Regions from separate parts of the Vibrio taketomensis genome, predicted to be linked through region 1. Evidence: riboswitches for the same ligand, from Rfam matches in the RefSeq annotation. Region 1 holds a riboswitch; each other region holds the start of a gene.
What was found. A riboswitch is a leader RNA that binds a small molecule or an ion and turns the genes downstream of it on or off. The one in region 1 is predicted to bind thiamine pyrophosphate.
Positions count from the first base shown of each region.

Region 2: linked by a shared signal. The riboswitch ahead of thiB (thiamine ABC transporter substrate binding subunit) and the one ahead of thiC (phosphomethylpyrimidine synthase ThiC) in region 1 are both predicted to bind thiamine pyrophosphate.
Region 3: linked by a shared signal. The riboswitch ahead of thiD (bifunctional hydroxymethylpyrimidine kinase/phosphomethylpyrimidine kinase) and the one ahead of thiC (phosphomethylpyrimidine synthase ThiC) in region 1 are both predicted to bind thiamine pyrophosphate.

Region 1 covers NZ_AP019649.1:2,917,169-2,927,554, forward strand. The annotation lists gene Vt282_RS13560 (aminopeptidase P family protein) at 1-924, shown strand, start outside; gene thiH (2-iminoacetate synthase ThiH) at 1,003-2,115, opposite strand; gene Vt282_RS13570 (thiazole synthase) at 2,124-2,888, opposite strand; gene thiS (sulfur carrier protein ThiS) at 2,891-3,100, opposite strand; gene Vt282_RS13580 (HesA/MoeB/ThiF family protein) at 3,087-3,890, opposite strand; gene Vt282_RS13585 (thiamine phosphate synthase) at 3,883-5,118, opposite strand; gene thiC (phosphomethylpyrimidine synthase ThiC) at 5,118-7,055, opposite strand; TPP riboswitch at 7,203-7,301, opposite strand; gene crcB (fluoride efflux transporter CrcB) at 7,356-7,745, opposite strand; tRNA gene Vt282_RS13600 (tRNA-Trp) at 8,221-8,308, opposite strand; gene Vt282_RS20180 (PDDEXK family nuclease) at 8,708-9,046, shown strand; gene Vt282_RS21735 (DNA cytosine methyltransferase) at 9,877-10,080, opposite strand; gene Vt282_RS21740 (DNA cytosine methyltransferase) at 10,067-10,165, opposite strand; gene Vt282_RS20195 (DNA cytosine methyltransferase) at 10,159-10,386, opposite strand.
Region 2 covers NZ_AP019649.1:2,625,563-2,635,948, forward strand. The annotation lists gene pmbA (metalloprotease PmbA) at 1-604, opposite strand, end outside; gene yjgA (ribosome biogenesis factor YjgA) at 714-1,241, shown strand; gene thiQ (thiamine ABC transporter ATP-binding protein) at 1,309-2,013, opposite strand; gene thiP (thiamine/thiamine pyrophosphate ABC transporter permease ThiP) at 2,000-3,601, opposite strand; gene thiB (thiamine ABC transporter substrate binding subunit) at 3,611-4,603, opposite strand; TPP riboswitch at 4,666-4,771, opposite strand; gene Vt282_RS12165 (flavin prenyltransferase UbiX) at 4,882-5,508, opposite strand; gene mpl (UDP-N-acetylmuramate:L-alanyl-gamma-D-glutamyl-meso-diaminopimelate ligase) at 5,540-6,904, opposite strand; gene fbp (class 1 fructose-bisphosphatase) at 7,224-8,243, shown strand; gene ppa (inorganic diphosphatase) at 8,454-8,981, shown strand; gene Vt282_RS12185 (DUF2799 domain-containing protein) at 9,032-9,376, opposite strand; gene Vt282_RS12190 (gamma-glutamylcyclotransferase family protein) at 9,410-9,757, opposite strand; gene tamB (autotransporter assembly complex protein TamB) at 9,767-10,386, opposite strand, start outside.
Region 3 covers NZ_AP019650.1:6,786-17,171, forward strand. The annotation lists partial or broken gene Vt282_RS13820 (ABC transporter permease) at 1-656, opposite strand, end outside; gene Vt282_RS13825 (ABC transporter ATP-binding protein) at 718-1,476, opposite strand; gene thiD (bifunctional hydroxymethylpyrimidine kinase/phosphomethylpyrimidine kinase) at 1,469-2,344, opposite strand; TPP riboswitch at 2,444-2,555, opposite strand; gene Vt282_RS13835 (transcriptional regulator) at 2,772-3,245, opposite strand; gene Vt282_RS13840 (ATP-binding cassette domain-containing protein) at 3,242-4,174, opposite strand; gene Vt282_RS13845 (ABC transporter ATP-binding protein) at 4,171-5,019, opposite strand; gene Vt282_RS13850 (PA3496 family putative envelope integrity protein) at 5,390-5,587, shown strand; gene Vt282_RS13855 (DUF3283 family protein) at 5,731-5,940, shown strand; gene Vt282_RS13860 (YebC/PmpR family DNA-binding transcriptional regulator) at 6,044-6,760, shown strand; gene Vt282_RS13865 (DUF2955 domain-containing protein) at 6,828-7,838, opposite strand; gene Vt282_RS13870 (HlyD family secretion protein) at 7,858-8,919, opposite strand; gene Vt282_RS13875 (LysR family transcriptional regulator) at 9,007-9,933, shown strand; gene fdhF (formate dehydrogenase subunit alpha) at 10,136-10,386, shown strand, end outside.

The DNA.
Region 1 (10,386 bases):
TCTGATCCATGCCTGATGCCAAAAGCATGCAAAAATGCAGTAGAAATCGCTGGCATGAAAGAAAGTCACCTACGTGATGGCGTCGCCATGGTTCAGTTCTTGAGCTGGCTTGATGCAGAAGTTGCTGCGGGTCGCCTCTATGATGAAGGCCAATTGGCAGACAAACTTGAAGCCATCCGTCGTCTTGAACCGACATTGGTTGATTTGAGTTTTGACACCATTTCTGCTGCTGGCAGCAATGCTGCAATGTGCCATTACAACCACAATAACCAGCCACAACCAACGCAACTCAGCATGGATAGCCTGTACTTGGTTGATTCAGGTGGTCAATACATTGATGGTACTACTGACATTACACGCACCGTCGCAATCGGCACACCTAGCGCAGAAATGATTAAACAGTTCACGCTCGCATTAAAAGGTCATATCGGTATCGCTCGTGCCCGCTTCCCACGTGGTACTCGTGGTTACCAACTTGATACCTTGGCACGTCAACATCTATGGGCTGAAGGCTTTGACTATGACCATGGTACAGGCCACGGTGTCGGCCACTTCCTTAGTGTGCACGAAGGGCCTGCGAGTATCTCGAAAAAACAAATCGATGTTGCATTAGACAAAGGTATGGTGCTGTCTAACGAGCCTGGTTACTACCGTGCCGACCAATTTGGTATTCGCATTGAGAACCTAGAACTGGTTGTAGAGCAAAGCACTCAAGGTGATTTTTCTGTATTGGCATTTGAATCTTTGACTCGTTGCCCAATCGATAGTCGCAATATCGATGTTAACCTACTAACTCGTCCAGAATTAGCATGGCTCAATAATTACCACCAAATCGTTTGGGATGAACTCAGTCCACGCCTAAGCGACAAAGCAGTATTGGCATGGTTACGCAACGCGACTCAACCGTTACAACATGCAAACTAATCCAAAGTGAATTAGTTCAAAAATAGAAAAGGCTCCTTCCGGAGCCTTTATTGTTTCACGTGAAACATCGTAACAAAATCAACCAGAATAGGCAGAATGCCAATCACGCCAAACAGGGTCAAAGCCACGAGATCTAATCATCGCTTCAACGCTTGCGGCACTTCGATCATCACTGACTTCAAATTGCTCTAATTCGACGTTGTCGACTGCATAACCGCCAGGTTGAGTTTTCGATGCCGCTGACATGCTAGTAATTCCTAAAGGTAAAATATTATCTCGGAACACCTCACTTTCTCGCGTAGACAGCGATAACTCCACTTCAGGATTAAGCAGTCGATAAGCGCAAATCAACTGGACTAATTGGCGGTCAGACATTATCGATTTGGGCTGTAAGCCACCAGTACATGGACGTAAACGTGGAAATGAAATTGAATAACGAGTTTGCCAATAATTGCGTTCTAAATACTCAAGGTGGGCAGCAACAAAGAAGCAATCTGTTCGCCATTCCTCTAGTCCAATTAAAGCCCCTATACCTATTTTATCGATCCCAGCTCTTGCGAGTCTATCCGGTGTTTCTAGACGATATTCAAAATCCGTTTTGTTACCACGCAAGTGATGCTGCGCATAGGTCGATGGATGATAGGTCTCTTGATAGACCATCACCGCATCTAAGCCTAGTTCTTTGAGCTCAGCATATTCAGCTTGTTCGAGTGGCTGCACTTCCATTGCCAAATAGTTAAAGTGTGGCTTGATAATCGGTAACACTTGCCGAAAATAATTTATTCCGACTTTCGTTTCATGTTCACCGGTCACCAATAACACGCTATCAAATTTCATACTTTTGATTGCAGCAATTTCCGCTTCAATTTCTTGTGTATCGAGTGTTTTGCGTTTGATTCGATTTTCCATTGAAAACCCACAGTACGTACACGCATTGGAACATAAGTTAGAGAGATAAAGCGGAATATACAAAGACATAGTATTACCGAACCGCTTACGAGTAAGCACACTAGAAAGCTGCGCCATCTGCTCTAAATATGGTTCAGCTGAAGGAGAAATTAGCGCTTGGAAATCATTTAAATCACGCTTAGTACGACTTAAAGCTCGCTCCACGTCCTGAGCCGTTTTACTCATAATTGATAGTGAAATTTGATCCCAATCGTATTGCCTTAATTGTTCTACAAAACTCATTAGCGAAATCACTCATCGAGAAAAGAAGTTAAAGGACTAGAAGCTACGGCGTGCTTTGTTTGGCCGGCCAACCCAGCGATATAGGCTGAACGTCCCGCTTCCACCGCTTGTCTAAATGCGGTTGCCATCGCCACTGGATCTGGAGATGCTGCGATCGCGGTATTAACTAGAACGGCATCAGCGCCCATCTCCATCGCTCGTGCGGCATGCGAAGGTGCACCAATACCCGCATCAACCACAACTGGCACTCGGGCTTGATCAATGATGATTTCCAAAAAATCATGTGAAGCGATGCCTTTGTTTGAACCAATCGGTGCACCAAGCGGCATAACCGCTGCACAACCAACCTCTTCAAGACGTTTACATAAAACAGGGTCTGCATGGCAATAAGGCAAGACAATAAATCCGTCTTTAACCAACTGCTCCGCCGCTTTTAAGGTTTCAATCGGATCTGGCATCAAATATTTTGGATCGGGATGAATTTCTAACTTTAACCAGTTCGTCGCTAGCGCTTCACGGGCTAAATGAGCAGCAAATATGGCATCTTGCGCATTTTTGGCTCCAGAGGTATTTGGCAACAGGTTTACCCCAGCCTCAATAAGTGGCAGTAAAATGTTGTCTTGTCGATCATTCACATCTACGCGTTTAAGTGCCATCGTCGCCAACTGCGAACCTGACGCTTGAATAGCATTCGCCATTAACGTGCTATTGGCAAACTTACCGGTGCCAGTAAACAGACGGGATTGAAATACTTTGTCAGCAATTTTAAGCATCATTAGCCTCCTGCAATTGCTTGAAATAATGAAATAGCATCACCAGCCGCCAATACGGTGCTTTGCCACTCGCTTTTGGGAATTACTTGATTGTTTATCGCAAATACACAGCCTTGGTGAGGCAATTCAAACTGACAAATGATTTGTTGTAGGTTGATATTCGCATCGACAACATGCGCTGTACGATTAATAATTATTTCAATCGATGGCATCGTTTACCTCTTCTACTTCTGATACTTCAAACGAGACTGCGCTAACACCACACACGGAACACTGGCTATCTTTATGAATCGATAACTGTTGCCACAGCATGCTCTTGCCATCGAATATATGAAGTTGGTTAGAGGAAACCATAAACCTGCCGGTTGCTAACTTTTGAATCACAGCTAGCGCTTGGTAATTTCCTAAAATACCCACAACCGGCCCCACGATTCCTGATTGACTGCAAGATTGAGGATTAACAATCTCATCGAATGGATAAAGACAGCGATAACAGGCATCATTTGAACCAAAGTCATAAACTGAAAACTGTCCATTCCACCCTATCGCGGCGCCAGAAACTAACGGCGTTTTTTGTTGAAAACAGGCCTGATTGATCTGCTGACGCGTTGCCATGTTGTCACAACAATCCAGCACAACATCAGCCATCATGATCTCCAAATTTAGCTGAACCTCGGTCAAACGCTTAGCTACCGTTCTCACCGACACGTCTGGATTTAATTGTTTAAGTTGTTGGCTCATTGCCTCAACTTTGTGTTGCCCAACATTTTCTTGTCGATAAACGACTTGTCTCTGTAAATTACTCACATCGACGCAGTCATCATCAACAATAACCAATCTACCGACGCCAGCAGCCGACAAATACAGACTTGCAGCACTACCTAAACCACCACAACCAATGATGAGAACCTTAGAATCCATAATCCGCTGCTGGCCCTGTTCATTAATTTCGGGTAAACAAATCTGCCGTTGATAGCGAATAAATTGCTGATCATTAAGCATGACGAACACCTCGTTGGTTAACCGCCATTATTCGTCGGAACTGGTCGATGACTTGTTGGGGTGACTCTGACAACGTAATGGCTCGCACGACCGCTAAGCTCGATACACCGCAATGCCAAACTTGAGCAGCGTTACTCAAATCAATGCCACCAATAGCAACCGTTGGATAGCCTTGGGTTTTGGTACCTATTGAATTAGGTATAGAGGATATTAACTGCTGGTAAAGCGCTAACCTCACTAGTCCTTGCGGGTTAGATGGCATTTGTTTAGTTGTGGTAGGAAAAACATGACCAAGTGCGATATAGCTTGGTTTGAGTTGAGCGATCCTCAACAGTTCATAATAGCCGTGCGTAGAAAGTCCTAAGGAAATACCAGCTTGCTGTAATTGCTCAATATTAGATTCTTCGAGATCTTCTTGGCCTAAGTGAACACCAAAGGCTTTATGCTCGAGTGCTAATTGCCAGTAATCGTTGATAAAGACTTGCGCATCGAATTCACGACCTAGCGCTATCGCTTGAATGATTTGTTGCTCAAGAGTTTCAGTTGCTGGTTCCTTAATTCGCAACTGAATAGTCTTAATGCCCATCTTGAGTAAGCGTTCGACCCACTCAACACTATCGACCACAGGATAGAGACCTAAACTCCCTTCAGATAACTGATGAAAAGCAGTTGGGGTTTCACACTGACGCCACCCAACTGAGATACCCAAAGCCTCATGATGCAATACAGGAGTCGGAAAATCACAATACTTACTAGGCCATGTTTCACGTGGAACATTGTTTTTTGCTCGAGCAACCGTCAACGCATCTTCAAGTGGAAAATCAAGAGCAAGCAGCACCAATAGCCAAGCAAGATGCTGCTTAGTTTCTCTCACGTTTGTGTTTGAGCGTAAGGCTCTTACTTCTCCACTGAGTGGATGTACCCAAATATCTAACGTCTGATTATTATCACGAACGTCAATTAGGATATGATGCTCTGCAACAAAAAGAGAATTACAGGGATGCTGATACTGAACATAGAAATCGCATTCATTCGAGTCGATTTGCCACAGATCGCTACCAATCCTATGGCAAAAAGTATTCGTCACAACCTGGCAATCATTACTATAACTTTCGACAACAGCGACGTATTGGGTATCAAAGTTTTGGTTATTTGCTGCAGATAACGCAAGTTGAACTTGCGCTATTAACTCCGACTGCTCTTTAGGGATACGTATTTCCACCATCATTATTCCGCCTCTGATGAGATTGCTGGATGGTAGAGTTCAGAACCCGCTGCACGAAATTCTTCTGACTTTTGGCGCATACCTTCAAGTGGATTATCAAGCAATTGAATTGAAATCGCTTGATCCGCTACCACCTGATTCGTGTCTTTCGCGTATTCACGAACCTCTTGGGAAATTTTCATCGAACAGAACTTTGGTCCACACATCGAACAGAAATGAGCCACTTTGCCTGATTCTTGAGGTAAGGTTTCATCATGAAAAGCTCTTGCAGTTTCAGGGTCGAGTGAAAGGTTAAATTGATCTTCCCAACGGAACTCAAACCGCGCTTTAGACAATGCGTTATCACGCACCTGTGCTCCGGGATGCCCTTTTGCCAAATCAGCAGCATGTGCTGCTAACTTATAGGTAATCAGACCGGTTTTTACATCTTCTTTATTAGGCAATCCTAAATGCTCTTTGGGCGTGACATAACACAGCATCGCACAACCATACCATCCAATCATTGCTGCACCGATGCCTGAGGTGATGTGGTCATAACCCGGCGCAATATCGGTCGTCAATGGACCGAGAGTATAGAAAGGAGCTTCATGGCAGTGCTCAAGCTGCTCTTCCATATTTTCTTTGATCATGTGCATTGGTACGTGACCAGGGCCTTCAATAATCACCTGTACGTCATATTCCCAAGCAACTTTCGTGAGCTCACCCAGCGTTCTCAACTCAGCAAACTGAGCTTCATCATTGGCATCAGCCACAGAACCAGGGCGCAGTCCGTCCCCAAGGGACAGCGCGACATCATACTTGGCGCAAATTTCACAGATTTCACGAAAATGAGTATAAAGAAAACTTTCTTGATGATGGGCTAAACACCATTTGGCAATAATGGAGCCACCTCTGGATACGATCCCTGTCACTCGTTTTGCTGTCATTGGAACATAGCGAAGTAGCAATCCGGCATGAATAGTAAAGTAATCCACCCCTTGCTCTGCCTGCTCAATCAAGGTGTCCCTCATCACTTCCCAACTAAGGTTTTCCGCGATGCCGTTTACCTTTTCTAACGCCTGATACATAGGGACGGTGCCAATTGGTACTGGGCTATTACGTAAAATCCATTCTCGCGTTTCATGAATATTCCGCCCAGTAGACAGATCCATGACGGTATCACCTCCCCACCGAGTTGCCCAAACTAGCTTTTCTACTTCTTCTTCAATCGAAGATGAAACCGATGAATTACCGATATTTGCGTTCACTTTCACTAAAAAGTTACGTCCAATGATCATCGGCTCTGATTCAGGATGGTTAATATTTGAAGGGATAATTGCCCGTCCTTCCGCGACTTCTTTGCGCACGAATTCTGGTGTGATGTCTTGGGGTAGATTGGCACCAAAACTTTGGCCTGAATGCTGCTGATTTAGCACTTCATCGCGATATTGGGCGCGCCCCATATTCTCTCGCAATGCGATATATTCCATTTCAGGAGTAATCACTCCCTTACGAGCGTAGTGCATTTGAGTAACGCATCTACCTTCAGTAGCACGTCTTATGCGTGGTAAATTGCCGTACCGAAGTTCATCTAATGTTTCGTCGGATAGACGTTGTTTGGTGTAGGTAGAACTTACGGATTGAAGAACTTCGGTATCACCGCGCTCTTCAATCCATCCTTCTCTTAGCTTCGGTAAGCCACTGTAAAGGTTAATTTGATAGTTAGGGTCTGTATATGGTCCTGAGGTGTCATACACGCGTATCGGTTCATTAGGCTCGAATACAGGGGCTTCTTTGGAGTCTCCTACCAAACTATCCGCCAATAAAATTTCTCGCATTGGAACGCGAACATCAGGGCGGTAGCCCTCAACATAGATTTTTTGAGAATTAGGGTAAGGTTGGACTGAAAGGCTTTGTATAAACTGTTGTGCTTCCAATCTCGCTTGCTTGCGACTCGACATAGCATTTTTCCTTGCTCATTTATTAAAAACGTTTGGGATAAAAATGCTTGACGGAACGATATGACAGAAGAGTTCGAATAAAGGTTGTAATAACCTAATACGACATCGATATGTAGACTAACAGACAGAAATAGAGTTATTTCTGGTAGTGAATCTTCTCCTGTTCCCTTCGCAGATATTAGTCTGATCAGGTTCAACGGATCCCGAATTAACGGTCTCAGCCAAAAGGCACTCCGACAAGTGAAGAAATTATAAGCAAAATTTGGCGCTAAACAAAGCGGGCCACATCCAATTTCCGACCTAAATATTGGCTTTCATCAGTAATTGGAAACCCAACCATGCGGCTGAAATACTTAACACCACATTTAAAATAACGTTCAGACCCATCTTTAAGAACGCGCCTTGTTGCATCAATAACACGTTATCCATAGAGAATGTAGAAAATGTGGTTAAGGCTCCAAGAAAGCCTAAACCAATGATCTGGCGCCAAGGCTCAATCGACATAATCTCACTTTCAAACGCGGCGATTAGTAGACCCATAATAAAAGAGCCAACGACATTCACCGTTAAAGTACCGTAGGGAAAACCTCGGCCCAAAAGCATAACGCACAGTTCAGAGACTAAATAGCGAGAACAAGCACCAAATGCGCCTCCCAAAGCTATGTAACCCAAAATGGAAAGTTGTCCCATAAATCCCCCTCGACAATTTGGCTATATTGTAGTCATAACTCAGAGAAATTCGAGAGTTCTAAACTGATATTACCTTAGTAATTTGTTTGAGATTTTAAAAGTTACGGATGTCACTTTAACCGTAGTTTTTAGATACACGCTGCGTAATGGCTACCAAAGAAGAGCAAAAGAGAATAGACGGTAGAATTTAGAACCAAAAGGATTAGTTGAAATATAGAATAACAGAAAAGGTTAAAACTTATTCCCCAAAGAGAGACACCTTAGATATCGAACGTTCTAATTTCGTTTCTGCCAGAAACGAAAAAGGCTCCAGCATTTCTTCGGGGACGTCTAGTCTAGAGCTTAAATATGGCAGGGGTGAACTGGGCTGGCACTTCAGAGATTCGACCGGGCTTGCGCACAGGCTCCCAACACTTACTTTGCAAAAGCAACAGATGTAAAAAAGCCCCAGCATTACTGCTGAGGCTTTAGAAGATGGCAGGGGTGGAGAGATTCGAACTCCCAACACGCGGATTTGGAATCCATGGGTTACGCTCTATAAAGATATAACCGAATACAACCCTTGGTTATGTTGGCTTGTACCGTATGGAGATTTCGCAAGCTAATGTACAGCAATGTGGTCACCACTGAATTTCATCGACAAGTCGTATCGAGAATCACTGACCAACTTGCACCACGTCTAAGTTCGGGGCTAAATTTCCGACTATGTATGTAGCAATGGATACATTGCGGCAATTCCACTAACGATTAGCAAAACCATCCCACCGAGAATCTTCCAACACATTCAGCAGACAATGACACTCTTGTAATCACTCATAGTCGTCGCGCTGCAATCCTATCATTATCAGGGTTTGAAATTTAGTGAAAAATAGTGAAGTGAAGCGCAACAAATAAAAATTAATCAATTGAAAAACATAGCCTTAGATGATTGAATCAAATTATTAATTATGCGTGGTATGGCTATGGCTGGAAACTTTCAAGATGATGTTCGAGAAGAAGCGATGCGAAATCTTTTCGGCTTATATAAAGATGAAAACGAGGGACGATCGGGTGTTGACGCCTATTTAGACATTCATGGTTATCAAATCGCCTTTGAGCTTAAAACAACATCCAAAGGGTCTGTAACGACAGTAAGAGACTTTGGTCCTGACCATATAGAAAAGTGGAGAACCAAACATTGGTTAATTGGATTTTTCATTAATGGAACAGAATATTATGTCTATGCATCTCCAGAGATGATGAGGCCATGGATACAAGAAAAATCTGAATACATCTCCCTGACTTCAGAATGTCGGAGATAGCTTCGTCACGTCTAACTTTAGAGGATATGTATAACATCCTTGGACAAAAACCATGTATACATATCAAGACGCAAAGAAGTTACAAAAATGCAATTGAAAAGCATGAGTACATTTCATTGCAGGACATTCGAATGGATACTCGCCTCAACGTATGCTAGAAATTTTGCAGTCTCGTTGCGAGTACCTAGTTAAACGAGGAAGTACATTAAACAATCCTCACATCCCTTTTACATATTTTGAAAGTTTTCCAAAAATAACAGCCAATCATGCTCAAGCACTTAGAGAAATGGTTCGATCTGCTATGTAGTATCTAACTTGAAGTCAGATTGACTAAATCTGGCTCCATATTAAGATCTAATACTTCAATGCTTCTGCAACATTTTTGCAACTTGATAAGCTACAGGTGGAGCAACAGAGTTACCGATTTGACCTAATACTTGATAAACCGCTCCAGCGAACTCCCATTTTCAGGAAATCCTTGAATAATCCCTACATCTTGAACACTTAACCTAAAATGGTCATCTTTCGCAGGAAAGCTAGATGCCTTTTCCGGCTAGCCTGAATACCATTGGGCCAAATTTCCATATTGCCCCAAGTTTTTGACCTGCAGCGCTATTAAGTATAGATGTCGTATTTTTTCCCCGTAAACCCACTTCTTAATGTTGGAGAAAACCATCAGCACCTATATCTTTTAACCGAGAGCTTGTCTAACCCCATTGTTTCAGGTAAATCGTCAAATGGGATTACTCGATTCTTAGTATCAAAAGTATGCTTATTGTGGGTTGGTGTTGGAATTTGAAAGCGCTGAAAGCACTGTTCATCTCTAAAACCTACGAAAACACTCGTCTTCGCACTTGAGGAACGCCAAAATCAGAGGCGTGCATCTCAAATCTTATGATGTGATAATCACTCAATGGTTCATAAATATACTTTTGCACAAATCCATCAAACTTAGGATTCAAGAGCCCTAACACATTTTCTGCTACGAAAGCTCTCGGTTTGATCGTATTTACAGCACGATTAAACTCTCCCACATGTTCCTTTCATCATCTTCTCCTTTTGAGACCCAGCAACTGAAAATGGTTGACATGGTGGACCACCTTGAATTATGTCTACCATCCCTTTGTAACGTTCCCAAGCAGTTTTGATACATCACCTTCATCTGGACCAGCATAGACATTCCACTCAGGTCTATTACGCTGAAGAGTATCTTTGCAAATAGGAATAAGTTCGTACGATGCAACATGCTCGAAACCAGCAAGGTCAAAACCTAAGTCCAATCCACCACCACCAGAGAAAAGGCTCAAGCTACGAAGACCATTTGATTCTAGCCTCGGCAT
Region 2 (10,386 bases), 290 kb from region 1:
AGTCACGCTCCATCTCGCCATTGGCACCTTGACCAATCACACAACAGCTGGTGCTGTGGCGGCTACTCGCATAGCTCGCTAATAAACCATGGCTGTTACCGTAAACTTTTACCCCGTAATGGCTATCGTAGCTTGCACCATCACTTTGTTTAATTTTACTGCTGTAGGCCAATGCTCGCTCTTCAGCAGCAATCGCAACTTTAGCGGCGTAATCAGGGTCTGGCGTATCAGGATGGAACAGATCCAAATCTGGAATTTCTTGCACCATCAATTCTTTTGGCGCAGGACCTGCGTACGGATCTTCTGACGTGTACTGGGCAATATCTAATGCCGCCAATACTGTCTGTTGAATCGCTTTTTCACTTAGATCAGACGTAGATGCACTGCCTTTACGTTGACCACGGTAAACCGTAATACCTAGGGCACCATCACTGTTAAACTCAACGTTTTCTACTTCACACATGCGAGTAGAAACGCTTAAGCCAGTCGACTTAGTAATGGCAACTTCAGCAGCGTCAGCTTTGACCGCTGCCATCTCCAGCGCTTTCGCAACTGCCGCTTCTAGCTCAGCGCGTTGCTGAGCAACTTGCTCTTTTACGTCCATATTTCATCTAAATTATCGTGAGTATTCTTTCTAGGATAACAAGAATTTCGCATTCTCCCCACGATTCTTGTTAAAATAGAGGAATAGATAGTCAAATAAGGCAAAATAAATGGCACGTAAAAATCAGAAAGCGCCATGGGAACCGGAAGAAGAGATCATCTGGGTTAGTAAATCCGAGATGAAACGCGATATGGAAGCATTGCAAAAGCTTGGCGTAGAGCTAGTTGACCTCAGTTCATCTACTCTAAAGAAAATGCCGCTAAGTGAAGATCTTCTAGACGCGGTACTCGATGCACAACGCTTTAAAAACGAAGCGCGTCGTCGCCAACTGCAGCGCATCGGTAAACTAATGCAATTTGAAGATGCAGAGCAAATTCAAGCTGCGCTAGATAAAATTCGCAACAAGCACTCACAAAACACGGCGGTTCTACACAAGCTAGAACAGTTGCGTGATCGTGTGGTTGAGCAGGGCGATGCGGCAATTGACCAAGTCATGGAGTTATACCCAGAAGCAGACCGTCAACGTCTACGCCAACTTGCTCGCCAAGCTGCGAAAGAAAAATCATCGAACAAGCCACCAAGAGCGTTTCGTGAAATTTTCCAAATTCTGAAACAGCTAAACGACGAAGCTTTATAAGCAAACCATGTTTGTTTCGAATGAAGAAAAGGTTGCCACTTGGCAACCTTTTTTGTTTTTTTAACTATCAATGTCCGGCTTTGACAAACGCCGCCAATGCCGTATTGCGATGCTCAGTGGTTAACTGGCTAATTTTATCGGCAACCGCGACTTGGCCATGATGAATAAACGCAAAATCACTGGCAATCGCTCGCGCGTCACTGACATGATGCGTCACCATCACCACGGTAAGATTACGTTCAGTCGCTAAACGCTTCACTAACCCCAGCATCTCCTCTCGCAACAGAGGATCAAGTGCAGAAAACGGCTCATCGAGTAACCAAATCGAATGCGGTTGAACAAAGCAGCGCGCAAGTGCGACTCGCTGACGCTGACCACCAGACAATTGCTCTGGCAATCTATTAAGTAGCTCTCCTACACCAACTTGTTGTGCCGCTTGTTCAACTAATTGACACTGTGTTGGATTGAGCTTCAACCCAGGATGCAAACCTAAGCCAATGTTCTCTCTCACACTCAGGTGAGCAAAAAGATTATGTTCTTGAAACAGCATCGCCATCGGTCTTTGATGCGGCGCTTTACCAACCACAGACTTTCCAGCCGCCACAATATCGCCGTTGAGAGGCTCAATAAAACCCGCCATCAATGCGAGTAAGGTTGATTTACCTGCACCACTTGGCCCCATCAATGCACAAATAGCACCTTGTTCAACCTGCAGTTCAAAATCAAACGCCTGATCGTGATAGGTATAGTGAATTTGCTTAACGTCTAACATTGTTCACCTTTGCCTCGGCTTTAAACAATTTTTCAATCAAAGTAAAACAGCCCACGCTTAATAGCAGTAACGTCAGCGATACCACCGCTGCCGCCTCCATCTGATAGCTACCTAATAGTTGGAATAAATACAGTGGCAAGGTGCGAAACTCTTGCCCACCAAACAAAGCAATTGCCCCTAAGTCGCCAATCGCCAGCATAAAGCTGATTGAAAACGCATGCGCCATCGGCTTTCTCAACCCACGCCACTCAACCACTTTAAATCGGTGCCAACCGCGCAGACCAAGACTGGCCGCCAAATATTGGTATTGCTGCTCAATTTGCAACATCGGCTGTGCAAGCGTCTTCACCACGTATGGCAGCCCCATTAATGCGTTCACCGCTACCACAATGAAGAAGGCCATGCTAAACACATCAGTAAAATTGCGCAGCAGTAAAAATAGCCCAGTAGAAATCACCAAGCCTGGTGTCACAAGAATAATGGTACCAATCAACTCTATCTGATCGGCGCTACGATTATTGCTGTTCAAGCGCAAGCGGCGACTGGTGGTCAGAATTGCCAGGCCTGCAGCTAACGCGATCACGCTGGCTACCACTGCCACCTGCAATGATGCAAGCAATGCATGCCAAAAGTGCTCATCCGAAAGTACGGTGAACAACTGTGCATTAACACCACTGAACACCACGACGAGAAGCGGTGGCAACACTAATAAACTCGCCAAGACTATCCAAATGCTATCCCACAAACGCCAAGCAAACGTATCGTTAACCAAATATTGCTGCTGAGTAAAAGAGCCACTCGTCACTGCTACAGGCTTAGCTATGCGCTGAATCGCCAATGCTAAACCTCCGCAAAGTACCATTTGCCAAATGGCCAGCAACGCCCCTGCTTGCAGGTCAAAATCAAACTTAATCGCTTGATAGATGGCTAGTTCAATCGTGGTTGATTTGGGCCCGCCGCCCAAAGCCATAACCGTAGCAAAGCTGGTAAAGCACAACATAAAAACCAAACCAGACACATGCGGTAATTGCTGGCGCAACCGCGGCCATTCCACCCATTTAAATTTTTGCCATTGGCTCATCCCTAAATGAGCACACAATTTATGTTGCTCTTGTGGAATCGACTCAAGAGTTTGTAATAACAAACGCGCGGCGTACGGCAGATTAAAGAAAGCATGGGCCAGCAAAATGCCATTGAGACCATAAATAGAAAATGGCAATTCCTCACCCAAATAGGCATAAATGTCGGCGAAAATTCCTGAATTACCGTAAATAGCCAACAAGCCAAACACGCCAACTAACACTGGAAGCACTAAGGTTGAACTAAACAGCCTTAGCAGTATGCGTTTACCTTTGAAGTTGCGTTTAGCAAGTGCGTGCGCCACAGGTAACGCAAAGCCAACGCTTATGAGCGTTGAGAGAAAGGATTGATAAAAACTGAATTCAGTCACATGGCGATAATAAGGATCTTGCCACACTGACAATAGATTGAGCGATGGCGCCGCAACCAACAGTGCTGCCAACGCAGAAAAGACAAAGGCCGCGATAACGATCGCGACCACAAGCCCAATTTTAGGGGTACGATTCAAGCCAACACCTTAGCGAGTTAAGGCGCTTTGCCATTCACGAATCCAAGCGCGACGATTTTCTGCCACTTGATCAGAAGTAAAGCTTAATGCTTTTGCTGGCACGGTCAGTGACTCATAGCCTTGTGGTAATTTGATATCGGTCACCGGGTACATCCAGTTGCCCGTTGGCATCGCTGCTTGAAATTCTTCGCTGAGGATAAACTGCATAAACTGATCAGCTAACTCAGGGTGAGCCGAGCCTTTCACTTTGGCTGCTACTTCCACTTGGGTGTAATGGCCTTCACTAAAATTGGCAGCAGCAAAACGCTGATCGTTTTCAGCAATAATGTGGTAGGTCGGAGAGGTGGTATAAGACAGCACCATGTCTGCTTCACCCTCTAGAAACATCGAATAAGCTTCCGACCAGCCTTTCGTTACCGTGACAGTTTTAGTTGCGATCTTTTGCCATGCCTGCGACACATCATCGCCATACACCGACTTCATCCACAGCATAAAACCTTGCCCTGGGGTAGAAGTGCGCGGATCTTGATAAATGATTTTAAGATCGTCACGCTGCTCCACCAGCTCTTTTAAGCTCTTCGGTGGGTTTGTGAGCTTTTCTTTGTTGTAGACAAAGGCAAAGTAACTAAAGTCATAAGGCACGAAGGTTTTATCTTGCCAGCCACCCGGAATCGTCACGTGTGAGGTATCGACCGAATGCTCCGCTAAATAACCGGTTTTTTTTGCCTCTGCCATTAGGTTGTTATCTAAGCCTAAAACGATATCCGCTTTGCTGTTACCGTTTTCTAGACGTAAACGGTTAAGAATCGATACCCCATCATCTAAAGCAACAAAGTTGACTTCACAACCGCCACATTGCGCTTCAAACGCTTTTTTTACCGCAGGTGCTGGTCCCCAATCAGCCGCAAAAGAATCATAGGTGTAAATAGTTAGTGTGTTATCTGCAGCAAAAGCAGAAAAAGATGCGCAAGCCACTGCAAGGGCTGCAAAAGAGGTTTTCACTGTTCGCTCTCCAATTTTGAGCGGCACAGGGTTGAGGTCGAGGTGGAGTTATCCGTAATTATTCATTTCCCTGACTCAATTCCTACGCCAGCATTATCTGGTTCAGGTCACGGGTTCAGACGTTGGTCAATCTCAGCCATGCAATATACAGCTCCCCGATGAGTTACCGACGAATTCTAACCATTGTATTAACGAATAGCTACGTTGATCATTTGCAAAAGACCCCAGCGAAATCTCACTAGGGTCTTGAAACGGTTTGATGTACAGACGCCAAATGATTAACAGCGCTGATCATAACCCCAGCGCGGCACTAGGCCTTGTTCGACACCAAGGTGATCGAGAATGCGCGCCACCATAAAATCAATCAAATCTTCGATGGTTTTCGGTTGATGATAAAAGCCGGGTGCGGCAGGCATGATGGTCACGCCCATCTGCGATAACTTGTGCATGTTTTCCAGATGCAAAGTGGAGAAAGGCGTTTCACGCACCACCAGCAGGAGCTGCCCGCGTTCTTTCATCACCACATCGGCCGCACGCTCAATTAAGTTGTCAGACATGCCATGAGCGATTGCTGCGACACTGCCTGCTGAACATGGACATACCACCATCTGCTTTGGTGCCGCCGAACCTGACGCAACTGGTGAAAACCAATCGTCTTTACCACACACCACCAGCTTATCAGGATCGCAGTTTAGATGTTTGACCAATGCTTGCTTGGCCGCAGCAGGGCCGCTTGGCAGTTTTAGGCCATGCTCGGTCGCTAGCACCACTCGAGCGGCAGAAGAGATCAGCAGATACACTTGATAATCGGCGGCAAGCAGACATTCAAGCAGGCGCAACCCATAAGGCGCACCGGATGCGCCCGTGAAGGCTAAAGTGATCGCTTTCGCTTGTGGTTTACTCATTCACGTTGTTCCAATTTCTTTATTCAGCTAATTACTCAGCTCTCTGTTCTGCTAACTGAGCCAATAGCTTGCCATGAATACCTTCAAAGCCGCCGTTGCTCATCACTAAAATATGATCACCCGGTTTAGCCGCAGCAACGATTTGCGCCACCAATTGATCAATGTCGTCGCTGCTAGAAGCTGGTTGACTGCATTGCTCTGCCACATCTTGTACTGACCACTCGATACCCGGCGGTTGGTATAAAAAGACTTGATCAGCATGATGTAAAGACGCGGCTAAGGTTTCTTTATGCACGCCACGCTTCATCGTCGCTGAGCGAGGTTCTAACACCGCAATGATTTTCGCATCGCCGACTTTATTACGCAGACCACCCATAGTCAGTTCAATCGCGGTTGGGTGGTGTGCAAAATCATCAAAGACAGTAATGCCATTCACCTCACCTTTTAACTCAAGGCGACGTTTGGTATTGATAAATTTACCTAAAGCTTCACAGGCTAAATCAGGCGTGACGCCAACATGACGCGCTGCTGCGATCGTCATAAGTGCATTATCTACGTTGTGATCGCCAACTAAATCCCACTTCACAGTGCCAACATATTGTTCTTGGAATAGCACCTTGAACTCGGAACCGTCTTTGGCAATTTTTTCGGCACGCCAATCGGCTTGTTCACCAGTAAACTCAGTTTCACTCCAACAACCACGCTGTAAAACATCCGCTAATGCAGGATCATTGACCGGCGCAAGAATGCGCCCATTACCCGGAACGGTACGCACTAAATGGTGAAATTGACGCTTGATCGCCTCAAGATCATCAAAAATGTCGGCATGATCAAACTCTAAGTTATTCATCACTAATGTGCGTGGGTGGTAGTGAACAAACTTCGAACGTTTATCAAAAAAAGCACTGTCATATTCATCCGCTTCGACGACAAAAAACATACTTTCGCCCAGTCGAGCAGAAATACCGAAGTTACCCAGCACACCACCAACTAAGAATCCAGGTTGGTATCCGCACTCTTCCAATACCCAAGACAGCATACTGGACGTGGTCGTTTTGCCATGAGTACCAGAGACAGCCAATACCCAACGATCATGCAACAGAAACTCTTGTAACCACTGCGGGCCAGAGGTGTAACGCAAGTTGTTGTTTAGTACATGCTCAACACATGGGTTGCCACGACTCATCGCATTACCAATCACCACTAAATCAGGCGCGGGATTGAGTTGTGAAGGATCGAAACCCTCAATTATTTCAATACCTTGAGATTCAAGCATGGTGCTCATTGGCGGATAAACGTTGGCATCACTACCGGTGACTTTATGACCCAATTGACGCGCTAACACTGCCACGCCGCCCATAAAAGTACCGCAGATCCCTAAGATATGAATATGCATAAACTAAACCTTGTTCTACGCGAAAAATACCGCCTCATTATGGCGATTAATAGATGAAAAGCGAACCATTTTGATCACCCTTTTGTGGCTACATAAGCTGATTTATCACCGTGCTCGCCACAAATTCAACATTGCAAATCACACGCTGAACAAAGTAAATAAATTGAGATCTCAATCAATTAGTTCATTACCATAAAAGATTCCCGTCTTACACTTAATAAAAAATGTGTTGTTCACAAAACAACCAACCGAGTAAATGAGACATTCATGTCCTTATCTACTCACTAGCCCAATGGTTAATACTAAAAAAGGAAATACCATGTCAGGAATGCGCACCCTTGGCGAATTTATCGTCGAGAAACAAGCAGACTTTCCGCACGCAAGTGGTGATCTTTCATCGCTACTGGCTTCTATCCGCTTAGCAGCAAAAATCGTGAACCGTGAAATCAACAAGGCTGGTCTTGCTGATATTACCGGTTCAGTCGGCGCCGAAAATGTTCAAGGCGAAGAACAACAGAAGCTCGATTTATACGCCAATGAAAAATTCAAAGCCGCATTGGAAGCTCGCGATCAAGTGTGTGGTGTGGCAAGTGAAGAAGAAGATGAAGCGGTTGCCTTTAACAAGGAACTGAACAAAAACGCAAAATATGTGGTGTTGATGGATCCTCTAGATGGGTCATCCAACATTGATGTCAATGTGTCAGTCGGCACGATTTTCTCGATCTATCGCCGCGTGTCACCGATTGGTACACCGCCGACCGAAGAAGACTTTTTACAACCGGGCAATAAGCAAGTTGCCGCGGGTTACGTCATCTACGGTTCATCAACCATGTTGGTGTATACGACAGGTAACGGTGTGAACGGTTTCACGTACGACCCTTCGCTTGGCACTTTCTGCTTATCACATGAGAACATGATGATTCCAAAAGATGGGCAGATTTACTCGATCAACGAAGGTAACTACATTCGTTTCCCACAAGGTGTGAAAAAGTATATCAAGTACTGCCAAGAAAACGATGCCAACACCAAACGTCCTTATACCTCACGATACATTGGCTCACTGGTAGCGGATTTCCACCGTAATTTGCTTAAAGGTGGTATCTATCTTTACCCAAGTACACAAAGCCACCCTCAAGGCAAGCTACGTTTACTTTATGAGTGCAACCCAATGGCATTTATTATCGAGCAAGCCGGTGGTAGCGCTTCTGATGGCGTCAATCGTATTATGGATTTGAAACCAATAGAGTTGCATCAACGTGTACCATTTTTCGTAGGTTCAGAAAACATGGTCAACAAAGTCGAAGAGTTTCTCGAACTCTATCGTGATGAAACAAAATGATAAAAAGCGCCTTAGGGCGCTTTTTTCATTCAATTTACCAACAGTTTGTTTACATTAATGACTATTTCGCTTTAAGGTAATAGACGCATTTTTGACCAAGCATTTGACTGGTCATAACAATAAGTCACTCAGCGACAGTTGATATAAAAATGCACGCCAACATCGAAGCATCGGACTATGACTGTCGTTTATCAATATAAGGATATAACCATGAGCTTAAATGACGTACCAGCAGGTAAATCACTTCCTGATGATCTCTATGTGGTGATTGAGATCCCTGCTAATGCTGATCCCATCAAATACGAAGTAGATAAAGACTCTGGCGCGGTATTTGTAGACCGTTTTATGTCTGCCCCGATGTTTTACCCTTGTAACTATGGTTACGTTAACCACACTCTGTCATTAGACGGTGACCCGGTTGATGTCTTAGTACCCACTCCATATCCATTAATGCCGGGATCTGTCATTCGCTGCCGCCCTGTTGGAGTACTAAAAATGACCGACGAATCTGGCGAAGATGCCAAAGTCGTCGCTGTACCACATAGCAAGCTTTCAAAAGAGTACGAGCATATTCAAGATGTGGGCGACCTACCAGAGTTGCTTAAAGCACAAATCACGCACTTCTTTGAGCGCTACAAAGAGTTGGAAACGGGTAAGTGGGTTAAAGTCGACGGTTGGGCAAATGCCGAAGCGGCGCGCCAAGAGATTCTAGAATCTTACCAGCGTGCGCAAAAATAAACGTCGCTATCAACAAAGACTAAAAAGCCAGCTTTCGCTGGCTTTTCTTTTTATAGCTCGAAATACGTGCTTTCATAGTCAGAGCGGAAGAACGGATTGATATCATCACAGATACCACGATACGGCTTACCCGTTGTACCGAGCATTCTCGCATCTTGCTCGCAGTAAGTTTTTTGCCCCATTTGGTAACCATCAAGATAGGCTTTGTACTGCTCTGAATTCACATCACCCGATAGTGAGTGCTTCACAATTTTACTCTCAGACAGCATCAATTGACCATCTAACGCCTGCTGTTGACCAAACTCTTGCCATGCCAACGGATCATTAGACAAAGACGGCGTGACCGACGCGCAACCAACTAAAAGCAATGTAACAGCTAACAATTTCCAGTTCATATTTCCCCCTTGTGTGAGAGCCCCTATGCGAGATTATACTCTTTGACACCAGTTTCCTGATGAGATGAGTACGTCTAATTGCGAGGCATCTTGATATAAGTATATCCAAGCTTGGCCATATGGGGTCTCGATTAACTCTCTACGATATTCAATCGGTACATCTTCCAGCTCATCAAGCGACTTTAATATACCTTGATCAATAAGATACACCTCACCGATGATCACTTGATGTCCTGTTACTACGGCAGGATAGGCCCCAAGATCATAAAGGGCATATTCTGGTGGTGTTTCATGCTGACCTAAAAACTGCGCCTGAGAAAGAAACGAATGATTACTTTCCCCTTGACGTAAAGTGCCGTAAACAAAGACCAGATGCTGCATAAATGCCCCTTAGTTAAATTCAAACTGATACAACAGATCGACCGCACTATCTAAGCCCGATACCGCTTCAAGATAGAGATCCTTCATTAAGCGATAACGCACGGTAAATTCACCGACAGAATCAAAGATCCCAACGCCATATTTAACCTGTAGCCCCGGAAGCACATAACCACTCACGGTTACCTGTGAATCATCACCCGATCCTGCTGTATCTAATTGTAGATCTTGCACACCAAAAGCTTCACCGATCTCGCCAACCACTTTACCGCTTTTCGCCAAACTCAAACCAATTAAGGTGGTCGTCATCGCATTGCCACCTGATTCACCATCAATATCTTGGCCTCGCAATAGGTATGACAGAGCATTTGCCTGCGGCATGGTTGGGTTGGAGAAAATCGTTAATGTTGGTTCATCAGCCGGCCCAACCACCTTCACCCCGGCAGTCACGTCATCCTGTGTGTTCTCAGGGTTACGAATTGCGGTAATCTGTACATAAGGCTGATCGACTGGACCATTCATTAAGATCTTACCCTCGGAAATCAACAAATCCTGACCAAATGAAGAGTATTCACCATTAACGATATTGATTTCACCGGTCACAAACGGACCTTTGTTTTTCTGGGTAACTT
Region 3 (10,386 bases), on a different replicon from region 1:
GCGGCGAGAATAAACAGCGCTGCAAACATTTCATCGATGATCATGCGTGCGTTGGCTTGTAACATCAGATAGCCAAGTCCGGCACTCGAACCTACCCATTCACCAACAACAGCACCAATGGGTGCAATCACCACGGCAACTCGAATGCCTGAAGCGAGTGTTGGTAGAGCGGCGGGCAATTGGATATGTCGCAGCAACTGCCATTTTGTCGCGCCCATGGTTTTAGCGAGATCAAGATAACCCGTTGGGGTGTTACGTAAGCCGTCATAGCAGCAGGTGGTCACTGGGAAAAAAATGATGATTGCCGCCATCACCACTTTGGATGCCATGCCATAGCCCAGCCACAACATCAGCACTGGCGCAATGGCAAATACAGGAATGGCTTGGCTGGCAATCAGAATGGGTAGCAACCAGCGCTTTAGCGGTTCAAACAGTAGCATTTGCAGTGCAAACACAAGCCCCATAGAAAGGCCAAGCAGCAGCCCGAGCAAGATTTCTTGGGCGGTGATCCAAGTGTGTTTGAGCAGTACGTCATGACGGGTTATAAGTTTATTAAATACCTCAAGTGGGGCTGGAAGAATGAAGCTTGGCATCGCAAATGCCATAACGATCAATTGCCAGAAACCCAAAATGACCGCAACGCTGATCAAGGCACGAGCGAAAGCATGAGAGGATCTGGCGCTGCGGTCGATCTTGGTGGGATTTAACTGGCTGAGATCATGCATAGTCCTGCTCCAATTGATCTAAAATCGCTTGTTGCAGCGAGGTGCATTCTGTATCGAGAGTTCGCGGTGGCAAGCTTTTTGGCACATTCAAAGATTGCACTTTGGCCGGTGTGCCGCGCAGTACATAAAGTTGTTCGGCAAGGCGCACCGCCTCTTGTGGATCATGGGTAATCAGTACCACGGTTTTTCCAGCTAATAGCTTGGCAGCTAAACCTTGCAGTTTGTGCCTCGTCACGGCATCCAGTGCTGAGAATGGCTCATCCATTAATACGATAGGCTTGTTTTGCATCAGGGTTCGAGCCAATGCTACCCGTTGGCGCATTCCTCCTGAGAGCTGAGCCGGTTTAGCGTCAGCATAGTCAGCTAGCCCTACCTGCTCTAAAAGCTTCAAAGCTTGCTCTTGTGGGTGAGGTTTACTCTGTTGGTTAGTGGCAAAGCGCATACTTAAACAGACGTTATCAAGCACGCTAAGCCAAGGTAGCAACAGGTCTTGTTGTGCCATATAGGCGACGTGGTGACTCACTGGCCGCTCGTCAGATGTGAGTAACACACCTCTTGTTGTGACGTTGTCACTCGGTAGGCCGGCTAGGTAGCGTAGTAGGGTGGTTTTTCCACTACCACTACGGCCGAGTAACACCGTCCATTGCCCTGCGGGGATAGTCATATCAATCCCCGATAGTGTTGGTTGGGCGTTATCTTGATATTGCAGGGCAAAATGCTTGAGTGTGATGCCTAAAGGAGCCTCAAACATCAGTTTGGGTTCCGTTGTCACGTTTACCAAAATCTGGGCCAGCGAAGAAGTGATGTACCGGGCCGTGGCCGTGACCAATCTGCAATTCATCCGCATGAGCTATTGCTTGTGAGATATATTGCTTTGCCAATTCTACTGCGGTTTGCATCTCATTGCCTTGCGCAAGGTAAGAGGCGAGGGCGGAAGATAGCGTACAGCCCGTACCGTGGGTGTTTTTGGTCGCGCAGCGTTTGGCGCTGATCAAATGGACTGATTCAGTCTGGATCAAAAGATCGTTACTATTTTCATCTTGTTCCAGGTGTCCACCTTTTAATAGCACCGCTTTCGCTCCTAGGGCACGAAGATCTTCGATCATTGCTGTCATTTGATCTTGATTGTGTGGCACTGCAAGCCCAGTTAAAGCGGCACCTTCCGGTAAGTTAGGGGTGATGATGTCTGCCAGTGGAATTAGCTCTGTTTTTAGAGTGCTAATTGCTGATTGTTCAAGCAATAAATCGCCGCTGGTGGCGACCATGACAGGGTCAATGACCAAATGTTTCGGTTGGTATTGTTTTATCTTGTTGGCAACCACTTTGATGATGTTCGCGTCGGCTAACATACCCACTTTGACTGCGACAATATTGAGATCGCTAAACACGGCATCTAATTGGCTTTCAACATGCTCAAGTGGTATCGGAAAAATAGCAGAGACACCTAAGGTATTTTGTGAGGTGATGGCTGTGATGACAGAACAGGCAAAGCTACCAGTGGCTGAGATGGCCTTAATATCGGCTTGAATACCTGCGCCGCCGCCGCTATCCGAACCTGCAATGGTCAGTACAATCGGTGTATGAGAGAAAGAATGGGTGGTGTTGGCTAATGTCGCCATGGTCGCTCCTTTAACTGCACGTAAAGGAACCAACTTTGGCTAATTTGATAAGTGCAGCTAAGGCTGAGCTTTCAATAGGGCTCGACAAATGAGACCAAGAGCAAAGTGATGATAGTTCCCTACGCCAGTGCTAACTGAATCAGGTTCAACGGGTCTCGAAATTCGATCTCAGCCGCTGCGCTTTTGCGCTTTGGCCCCCCGACTATGTTGAGCTGATCATAACAGCTCGCGATATTGTTAGTCTACGCGTTTGTCTGACATCAGTATGCCCAGAGCGATCACAATTGAATTATGGATTGCTATGTATTCTGCGTGATAGCAAAAGACACCAAAACAAAAAGGGCTGGAAGCCCTTTAAAATATCGGAAGCATGAAGCCGTTTACGGAAAGATGATCAAGGCTAATTGATGATAAAGTGCGATCCGGATCAATGAAGAGTGCGAGCCCCTTGATCATGCTTTCGAGTTTCATTCCAACCTTGTGCGGCCATAAACTGCACGTGAGATTCGATCACACAGTCTGACTCTTGTTGCCATTTGAGTTGTGGTTGCTGATTGCAAAACTCTAACGCCAGCACGGTCAGGTGTTGTAAGCGTTTCATTGCCCAATCTTTGAGTTCGAGATCTGCCGTCGGTTGGCTAACGCAAGCTTGCAGCTTGCTGCTGGCGAACTGCAGGTACTGATAGGCCGTGGTGGGGTCTGAATAACGTAGACCTTGAAAGATTCGTAAGCAGCCATCTAACCAACAGGCGATGGCTTTGCTTTGTAATTCACTTACGCTCGGCCCCCAAACAGAATCCGGAGCAGAGTGGATCAATGATTGCAGTGATTTATCTTGATCATGCTTTCGGTGTTGATACCAGTCGCTTATCGCGTCTACCCAGGATTCTAATTGGATCATGCTGCATTATCCCATTGTTTAACAAAGTGATTAGGACCAACTTGTTCTATACCCTCTTGCATTACTGCGCTGGTGGCACGAATTTGATCCGCTGCTATTGAATAGTCTGGCTCAGTTTTGACTAAATGACCAAATGGAAGATCAGGATCCGGCACTGCAGAAATCAATAACTTGGTATACGGGTGTTGTGGATTGCTAAGGATCGCTTGGGTGTCTCCCCATTCTACTATTTGCCCTTTGTACATCACTGCCGTTTCCTCTGCGATGTAATGGGCAGTCGCAAGATCATGGGTAATGTATAAAAATCCAATGCCCAGCTCTTGCTTCATTCGCTGCATGAGATTGAGTACGCCTAAACGGATGGACACATCCAGCATTGAGGTTGGTTCATCAGCCAGAATCACTTGCGCACCCACCGCTAGTGCTCGCGCTAAGTTCACGCGTTGACGTTGACCGCCACTCAGTTCATGTGGATATTTTTTTAGTGTATCGGGTGCGAGCTCTACTTGTTCAAGAAGTTGTTGTAAGCGCTCAGGAATGTCTTTGTCACTTTTGATCTGTTTGTGAATTTTGAGTGGGCGAGTGAGGTGGTGTTCGATGGTATGGGTTGGGTTCAGCGAGCCAAATGGGTCTTGAAACACCATTTGTACTTTACTGCGATAATCGAGAACCGCTTTGCGGCCATGAATATCATCAATATTTTGCCCATTAAATAGGATTTCACCACTGGTTGCTGGATAGACTTTCGTGATCAATCGTGCACAGGTACTTTTACCACAGCCTGACTCTCCAACGAGAGCTAGGGTTCGCCCTGCATAAAGGTTAAAGCTGACGCCCTGCAGTGCTTTGAAGCGCTCGACCGAAGAAAAGCCCCCGCCAATGGTGAACTCTTTAACGATGTTATTGACTTGAATGATAGGTTCCATCATACCAGCGCTCCTTCTGTTTGGTGTTTACCCTGGTGAATATTGGGAAAGGATGCCCATAGCTTTTGTGTGTAGGCGTGTTTAGGATTCTGGCGAATTTCTCGTGATGTGTTGACTTCAACTATTTCTCCATGGCGCATAATGGCGATGCGATCGCAGAGCTGAGTCATTAACGCTAAATCGTGGGTGATAAATAGAATTGAGAAACCAAACTCTTCACGCAGTTGGTAAATTTGCTGCAAGATCTCTCTTTGCACCACCACATCAAGTGCTGTAGTTGGCTCATCCATAATGATCATTTTTGGATTGAGTGACAGTGCAATAGCAATCACGAGGCGTTGACGCATACCGCCACTGAATTGATGTGGGTATTCGCTCAAACGTTCTCGAGGAATGTTCACCAAATCAAGCAGTTGTTCAGCGCGATGTTTCGCTTGGGCTTCGCTCATTCCTTGATGGTGACGCAATACATCAGCAAATTGTTCTTGTACTGATAGAACAGGGTTTAGTGAGTTCATCGCACTTTGAAATACCATCGCGATTTCACTCCAACGAATGTTGTTGAACTCGTTCTCTGGTAGTTTGAGAATGTTGCGACCTTCAAACTGGATTTGTCCTCCGGAAATGATCGCTGGTGGCTTATGTAGGCGGTTAATGGCAAAGGCGATGGTACTTTTGCCACAGCCGGACTCTCCGGCGAGACCAAAAATCTCACCTTTCCCAATATCAAAACTCACTGTTTTTACGGCGTTAAAATCACCATGATCTGTAATGTAGTCGACGCACAAATCGCGAATTTGAATAATCGGGTCAGCATGAAATGCATGCTGTAAAAAATGTTGGCTCATAACGATTCTCGATTGATAAAGAGAATGATTATCATTAACTCTTGATTTCAATCGGAAAAGAAGCAGGGCGAAAAAGAGTGAACCTGATCGAAAAATATTGTTGAAAAAAGCACCGTTATAACAGGATTAATGCGGCTAAGGCTGGTGTTTTATTGAGCTTTACGTGATCTAGCTCAGGTCGGATTTGTTTGGGGGAATCTTTTAAATGTACTGCGCAATTTCGGTGGGTGCAAAGCAAATAATAGCGATTTTATTTTTTGATATTTGAACTATTACCAAAATCACAATCTCGATTTAATACGCTTAACAACACTAGGGTGGGTTTGTTAAGAATGAGCTCGTCCAAAGCATGGTTTTATCGGAGGTTTTTATGTCCATTAATTCATTAGACCATGATGAAATGACAAGCATTGCAAACAAGTGGGATTTCACGGAAGAAGTAGAATCACATAAGCCTGCATCAATGGTTAAATCTGCTGAAGCTCGTCGTCGCATTGAAGCGTTGCGCGAGATTCGTGAAAGTGGTTTAACGATTGAAGAAGCTCGCGAACTAGGATTGCTTCACTAAACTGCAACTTGTACTAACATTCCGTAGGGTGGCTATTTCATAAGCCACCCTTTGTGTTTTTTAGAGCTATTCACGCTTTCTACTCTCTACATTCGCGTTTGATGTGATATATTTCCGCCTCGTATTTTTTTCGAGATCTAACTATGTCGGTAAATTTGTCGTTGTTACCCGCAGATGAGAAGAACAAAGTTGAGCTGGATAAGCAGGCTGCGTTCCTCGTGTGGAAGCTCAGAGAAGCTAAAGCAGGACCTGATGAGATTGATCAACAAGCAGGTAAGATCATCGATGATGCTGAACGTACTTGGTTTACTGAGTGCGTGGTGAAATACAAACGACTTATGGGTGTTGCGTAAGCCCAAGCTCTACCTATAACAAGGTATGAGAGGCGAAATTGAAAAGCCTCGAATTTTTGCTAAAATCCTTCGCGTTAAATTTAAATTAAGAGAGATCGTCCCGATGGGAAGAAGTTTTGAAGTGCGCAAAGCCTCTATGGCGAAAACTGCAGGCGCAAAAATTAAAGTTTATTCCAAATACGGTAAAGAAATTTACATGTGTGCGAAAAACGGTGGTTCAGATCCAGATATGAACCTATCACTTCGTCACCTAATCGCGAAGGCGAAGAAAGACCAAGTACCAGCACACGTTATCGAAAAAGCACTAGACAAAGCTAACGGCGGCGGCGGTGAAGATTACGTACCAGCACGCTACGAAGGTTTCTCTCCAGGCGGCGCTAGCGTAATTGTTGACTGTCTAACAGACAACGGTAACCGTACTTTCCAAGACGTACGCCAATGTTTCGTGAAAACAGGTGCGAAGATCGGTGTTGAAGGTACTGTTTCTCACATGTTCGCTCACCAAGCTGTATTCCAGTTCAAAGGTGAAGACGAAGAGTCAGTACTAGAAGCGCTAATGATGGCTGACTGTGACGTGACAGACATCGAGCTTGAAGACGGCATTATCACTGTTTATGCGCCAAACACTGAGTTTTTCAAAGTGAAGACGGCTCTAAACTCTGAGTACCCAGAACTAACTCTTGACGTTGAAGAGATCACTTTCGTTCCTCAGTCTTACCATGTAATTGGTGCTGACGATCAAGAGAAATTCCAGAAGTTCCTAGATCTTCTAGAAGATTGTGATGACGTACAACAAGTTTACCACAACGCTGAAATCTAATTTTAGCGTTTGAAAAACGAAAAGGCTTCGCGATTGCGAAGCCTTTTTTATGCCTAGAGCACTATGGTTATGCAGGTTTACGTGAGCGTGTCACCAGCGTGTAGAGTGTAAATAAAATCCCCAGCGTGACCGCCAGTTGCCAGCCGCGCAGGAAGGTACGTTCTAAACCCATCTCATTTGCACCAATATAGAGCTGAATTGGCAGCATGGTTGCCAATAATGCGTCCCCATGAAGGTCGCGTAGCTTGAAATCTGCCTTCGCCATCATGCTGGCAAGCATAAAGATTAAGCCTCCTAGCAACAGGGTATAAACACCAATATTGGCCTGGTGACCAGAAAGCACCAAGGTAAAAATAAACGCCAGTGCACAACCGCCTACTTGAGTGATAAAACGTCGCTCAACCACTTGGCGAAAGGCATCCGCTTGACTTTGGGTGGCTGCGGCAATGACTGGAACCATACAGAAGGTGGCGGATAACATATTCACTTGGAGCAAAAAGGCCACGCCAGAGCCAATCAGTGCCAGTGACAATAGTCTCTGCTGCGCACTCACAGGTGTGGGCTTAAATTGCGGTGGCTTGCCCTTGCTGACTACTGGAAATAGCGCCACAGCAGCTTTACACACACAGGTCGTGATGACCATGGCGATCAATATTTCGTGAATGCGGGTCGTCATATCAGCGGTCGTATGTTGGGCAAAAACGATCACCAAAATCCAGTTAAAGGTCGGCATCAGCATGGCGCCCATTTTGGCTGGAGTATTGGCTCGTCGGCGCATCCAATCAAAGAACAGTAAGCTGATCGTCCAGATGATAAAAGGATGTTGAGAGAAGGTATTGCTCACTACCAGCGCACAACTGGCCGCCGCCAGTGTCGGGGCAAAGGTACGCGCTAAACCTTGCCATGAGTAATCTTTTCCCTTTGTCATGATGATGGTTGGATAGAGTGCCAAATACACCGGAGAGGCAAGGTTGAGCAGCTTACCGAGTAACATGCAGACAGTAATCGCAAGTGTGATGCGCAGCGCTTCATTGCGCTGCGAGGCATCATCGAACAAGTTTAGTGAGAGTCGTGTCATACTCATTACCTAAGATCGGTTAGTAGATATAACGAAATAGCGCGACGACATGCATCCAAACAAGGCTGATGGTATCTATGATGGTTGAGCCATTTTGGACCGATACAGAAGCGCGAGCTCCCGAAATTAATTGATCAACCGAGTGTGAGTCTTGATTATCGAGTTGAATGCGCACACGGATCTTTTGTTGTTCACGCACCCAGCGGGTATCGTTAACCACATCAACTAACTGGCCATTGCTGTTGTCAGTATCGCGTATGGCTCGTTCTTGGCTAGCGATATGGCCACGAAACACTTCTCCAGGAATCGCGTCAAAGGCGATATATACCGGATTACCATCAGTGAGATGACGAATGCCTTTTTCATTAAAATCAGCACTCAGCCAAGCGTCAGATTCGTTAACCAGTAGCAGCGCCGTAGTGCCTTGGCTGATATAGCTGCCGCTTTGTAGTTGTAAGTTGGTGACCACGCCATCGGTTTGCGCAATGATGTGAGTATGCTGTTCATCAAGCTCTGCACCTGCAAGTTTGGCTTTTGCGAGTTGAATCGCTGCATTGCTGTCGTTATCGGCAAGTTGCGCTTGAATACGCAAGACTTCAGCTTGGGCAGCGAGCTGCGCACTTTTGGCCACGTTGACGTTAAGTTGGCTATCTTCCACGGTTTGTGTTGTGGTTAACCCTTTTTGGTACAGCGCACGGTTGCGTTTTAGCTTTGCCTCGGCATTAGCAAGTTGTTCTTGGCGTTGCAATAGAGTTTGCTTGCTGGCGCTTAATTGTTGTTGATTCGCGAGGAATGTTTGCTCTGCTTGAGCTAATTCCGCTTTTGCTTGCTGAACTTTGAGGCGGTAGCTTTGATCATCAAGGGTAAAAAGTGTTTCACCAGCGTGCACGCGCTGCCCATTAGTCACTAATACTTTTTCAATCACGCCAGAAGTTTCAGGTGCAATAGTCGCAATAGTGCGATGCATTGAGGCTTGGGTAGTAAAGGGTGCGATATTATCGGCTGCTACCAAGAACAGCGAAAAAAGGATGGTGGTGCCAAGCACTGCATAAAGAAGGTATTGGTAGAATTTTTCTGTCATAAACATCTCAATATTTGCTGTGATATTTACTTCCTTGTTTCAGTATTCCTTGGCTTTGTCATATAGACACTATATAACTGTCCATTAATGGGAAAAATAAGCAGGATAAGAAGTGTGAATTCCATATTTGGAAATATTGACGATCTTTATTTGTTTTGTAACGTGGTGGAGTTTGGTTCGCTGCAAGCGGCAGCTCGGCATTTACGTTTGCCTGTCTCTACGATGTCACGTCGTATTAATGCGCTTGAAGAGCGGCTTAACGTGCGGTTATTGGAAAAAAAAGGACGTGAGCTGGTTGCCACGGAGTCGGGGTTACGAGCGTTTAATTTACTAAAAAGCGGTATGGAAAGCATTGAAACGGCGTTTGAGCAGCTAAGTGAAGATCGCCAAGACGTCGAAGGTAAAATTAAACTGGCGTTGCCGTATAACTTTTATCGCGGCTTTGCTGAAGAGGTCGTTGACGACTTTCTTGAGCGTTACCCAAAAGTGCAGTTGGACTTGGTGCTCAGCCAAGAGCAGATCGTTCCGCAAACCGATCGCGATTTACTGATGACGTTTGATCTGCGTGAGATGGAAGGAATGATTGCTCGTCCTCTATTTGAGGCGAGACATGGATTTTTTGCCAGCCCAGAGTATCTAGCTCGCGTTGATGAAATTGCGGAACTTGATCAACTGCGAGATCAAGCTTGGGTCTCGGTCGACAATATTGTTGATTTGCCTATCTACCGGGATTCAAAGCTAGTGGAAGTGATGTCGATTAAACCTAAATTGGTGGTTAACGATATTATGGCGGTGATCAAAGCCGTCGAGAAGGGGATTGGCATTGCCTCACTCCCTTTGCGTCATATCACACCAGAGGCGAAACACAATGTAGTGCATGTATTACCGCAATACAGCCGCAGTAAACGTAAAGCGTATCTGGTGTACAAACAGCGTCGTTATCAGCCCAAAGCGTTGTCGTTATTTATTGAGGCGCTACTCGAGGGCGTGAAAAAAATCCAATCACAACCTTAGTACACTTCGTTTCATTTTTACCGCCGTTTGTACGCTTTGAGCACGAAAACGTTTACCTAAATAAATTGCGATAGATTTGGCTATTTTCTCGAAAAAACATGCATCGCAAAATAAGTTTGTGTGACATGTATTGTCGAATTTGCTGTTTTAGACGGTATCCTTAGCGCTAGTAAGGTTATTCCCCTCTCGCGACAGGAACCCAATGATAGAAATCGTAATTAACGGCAAGTACCGAATTGTCGAGCAAGGTAAGACTTTGCTTGAAGCAGCCAAAGTATGTGGGGTAGAAATTCCCTCTCTGTGTGGACTCAATAAATCAAAAGATAAAGTACCTTGTGATTTATGTGTCGTAGAACTGGATGACGGCAGCACAGTTCGTGCTTGTGAAACTCAGGTTTACCCTGGCCTGAAAGTGATTACTCAATCTGAGCAGTTGGCTGAGCATCGCCGCAA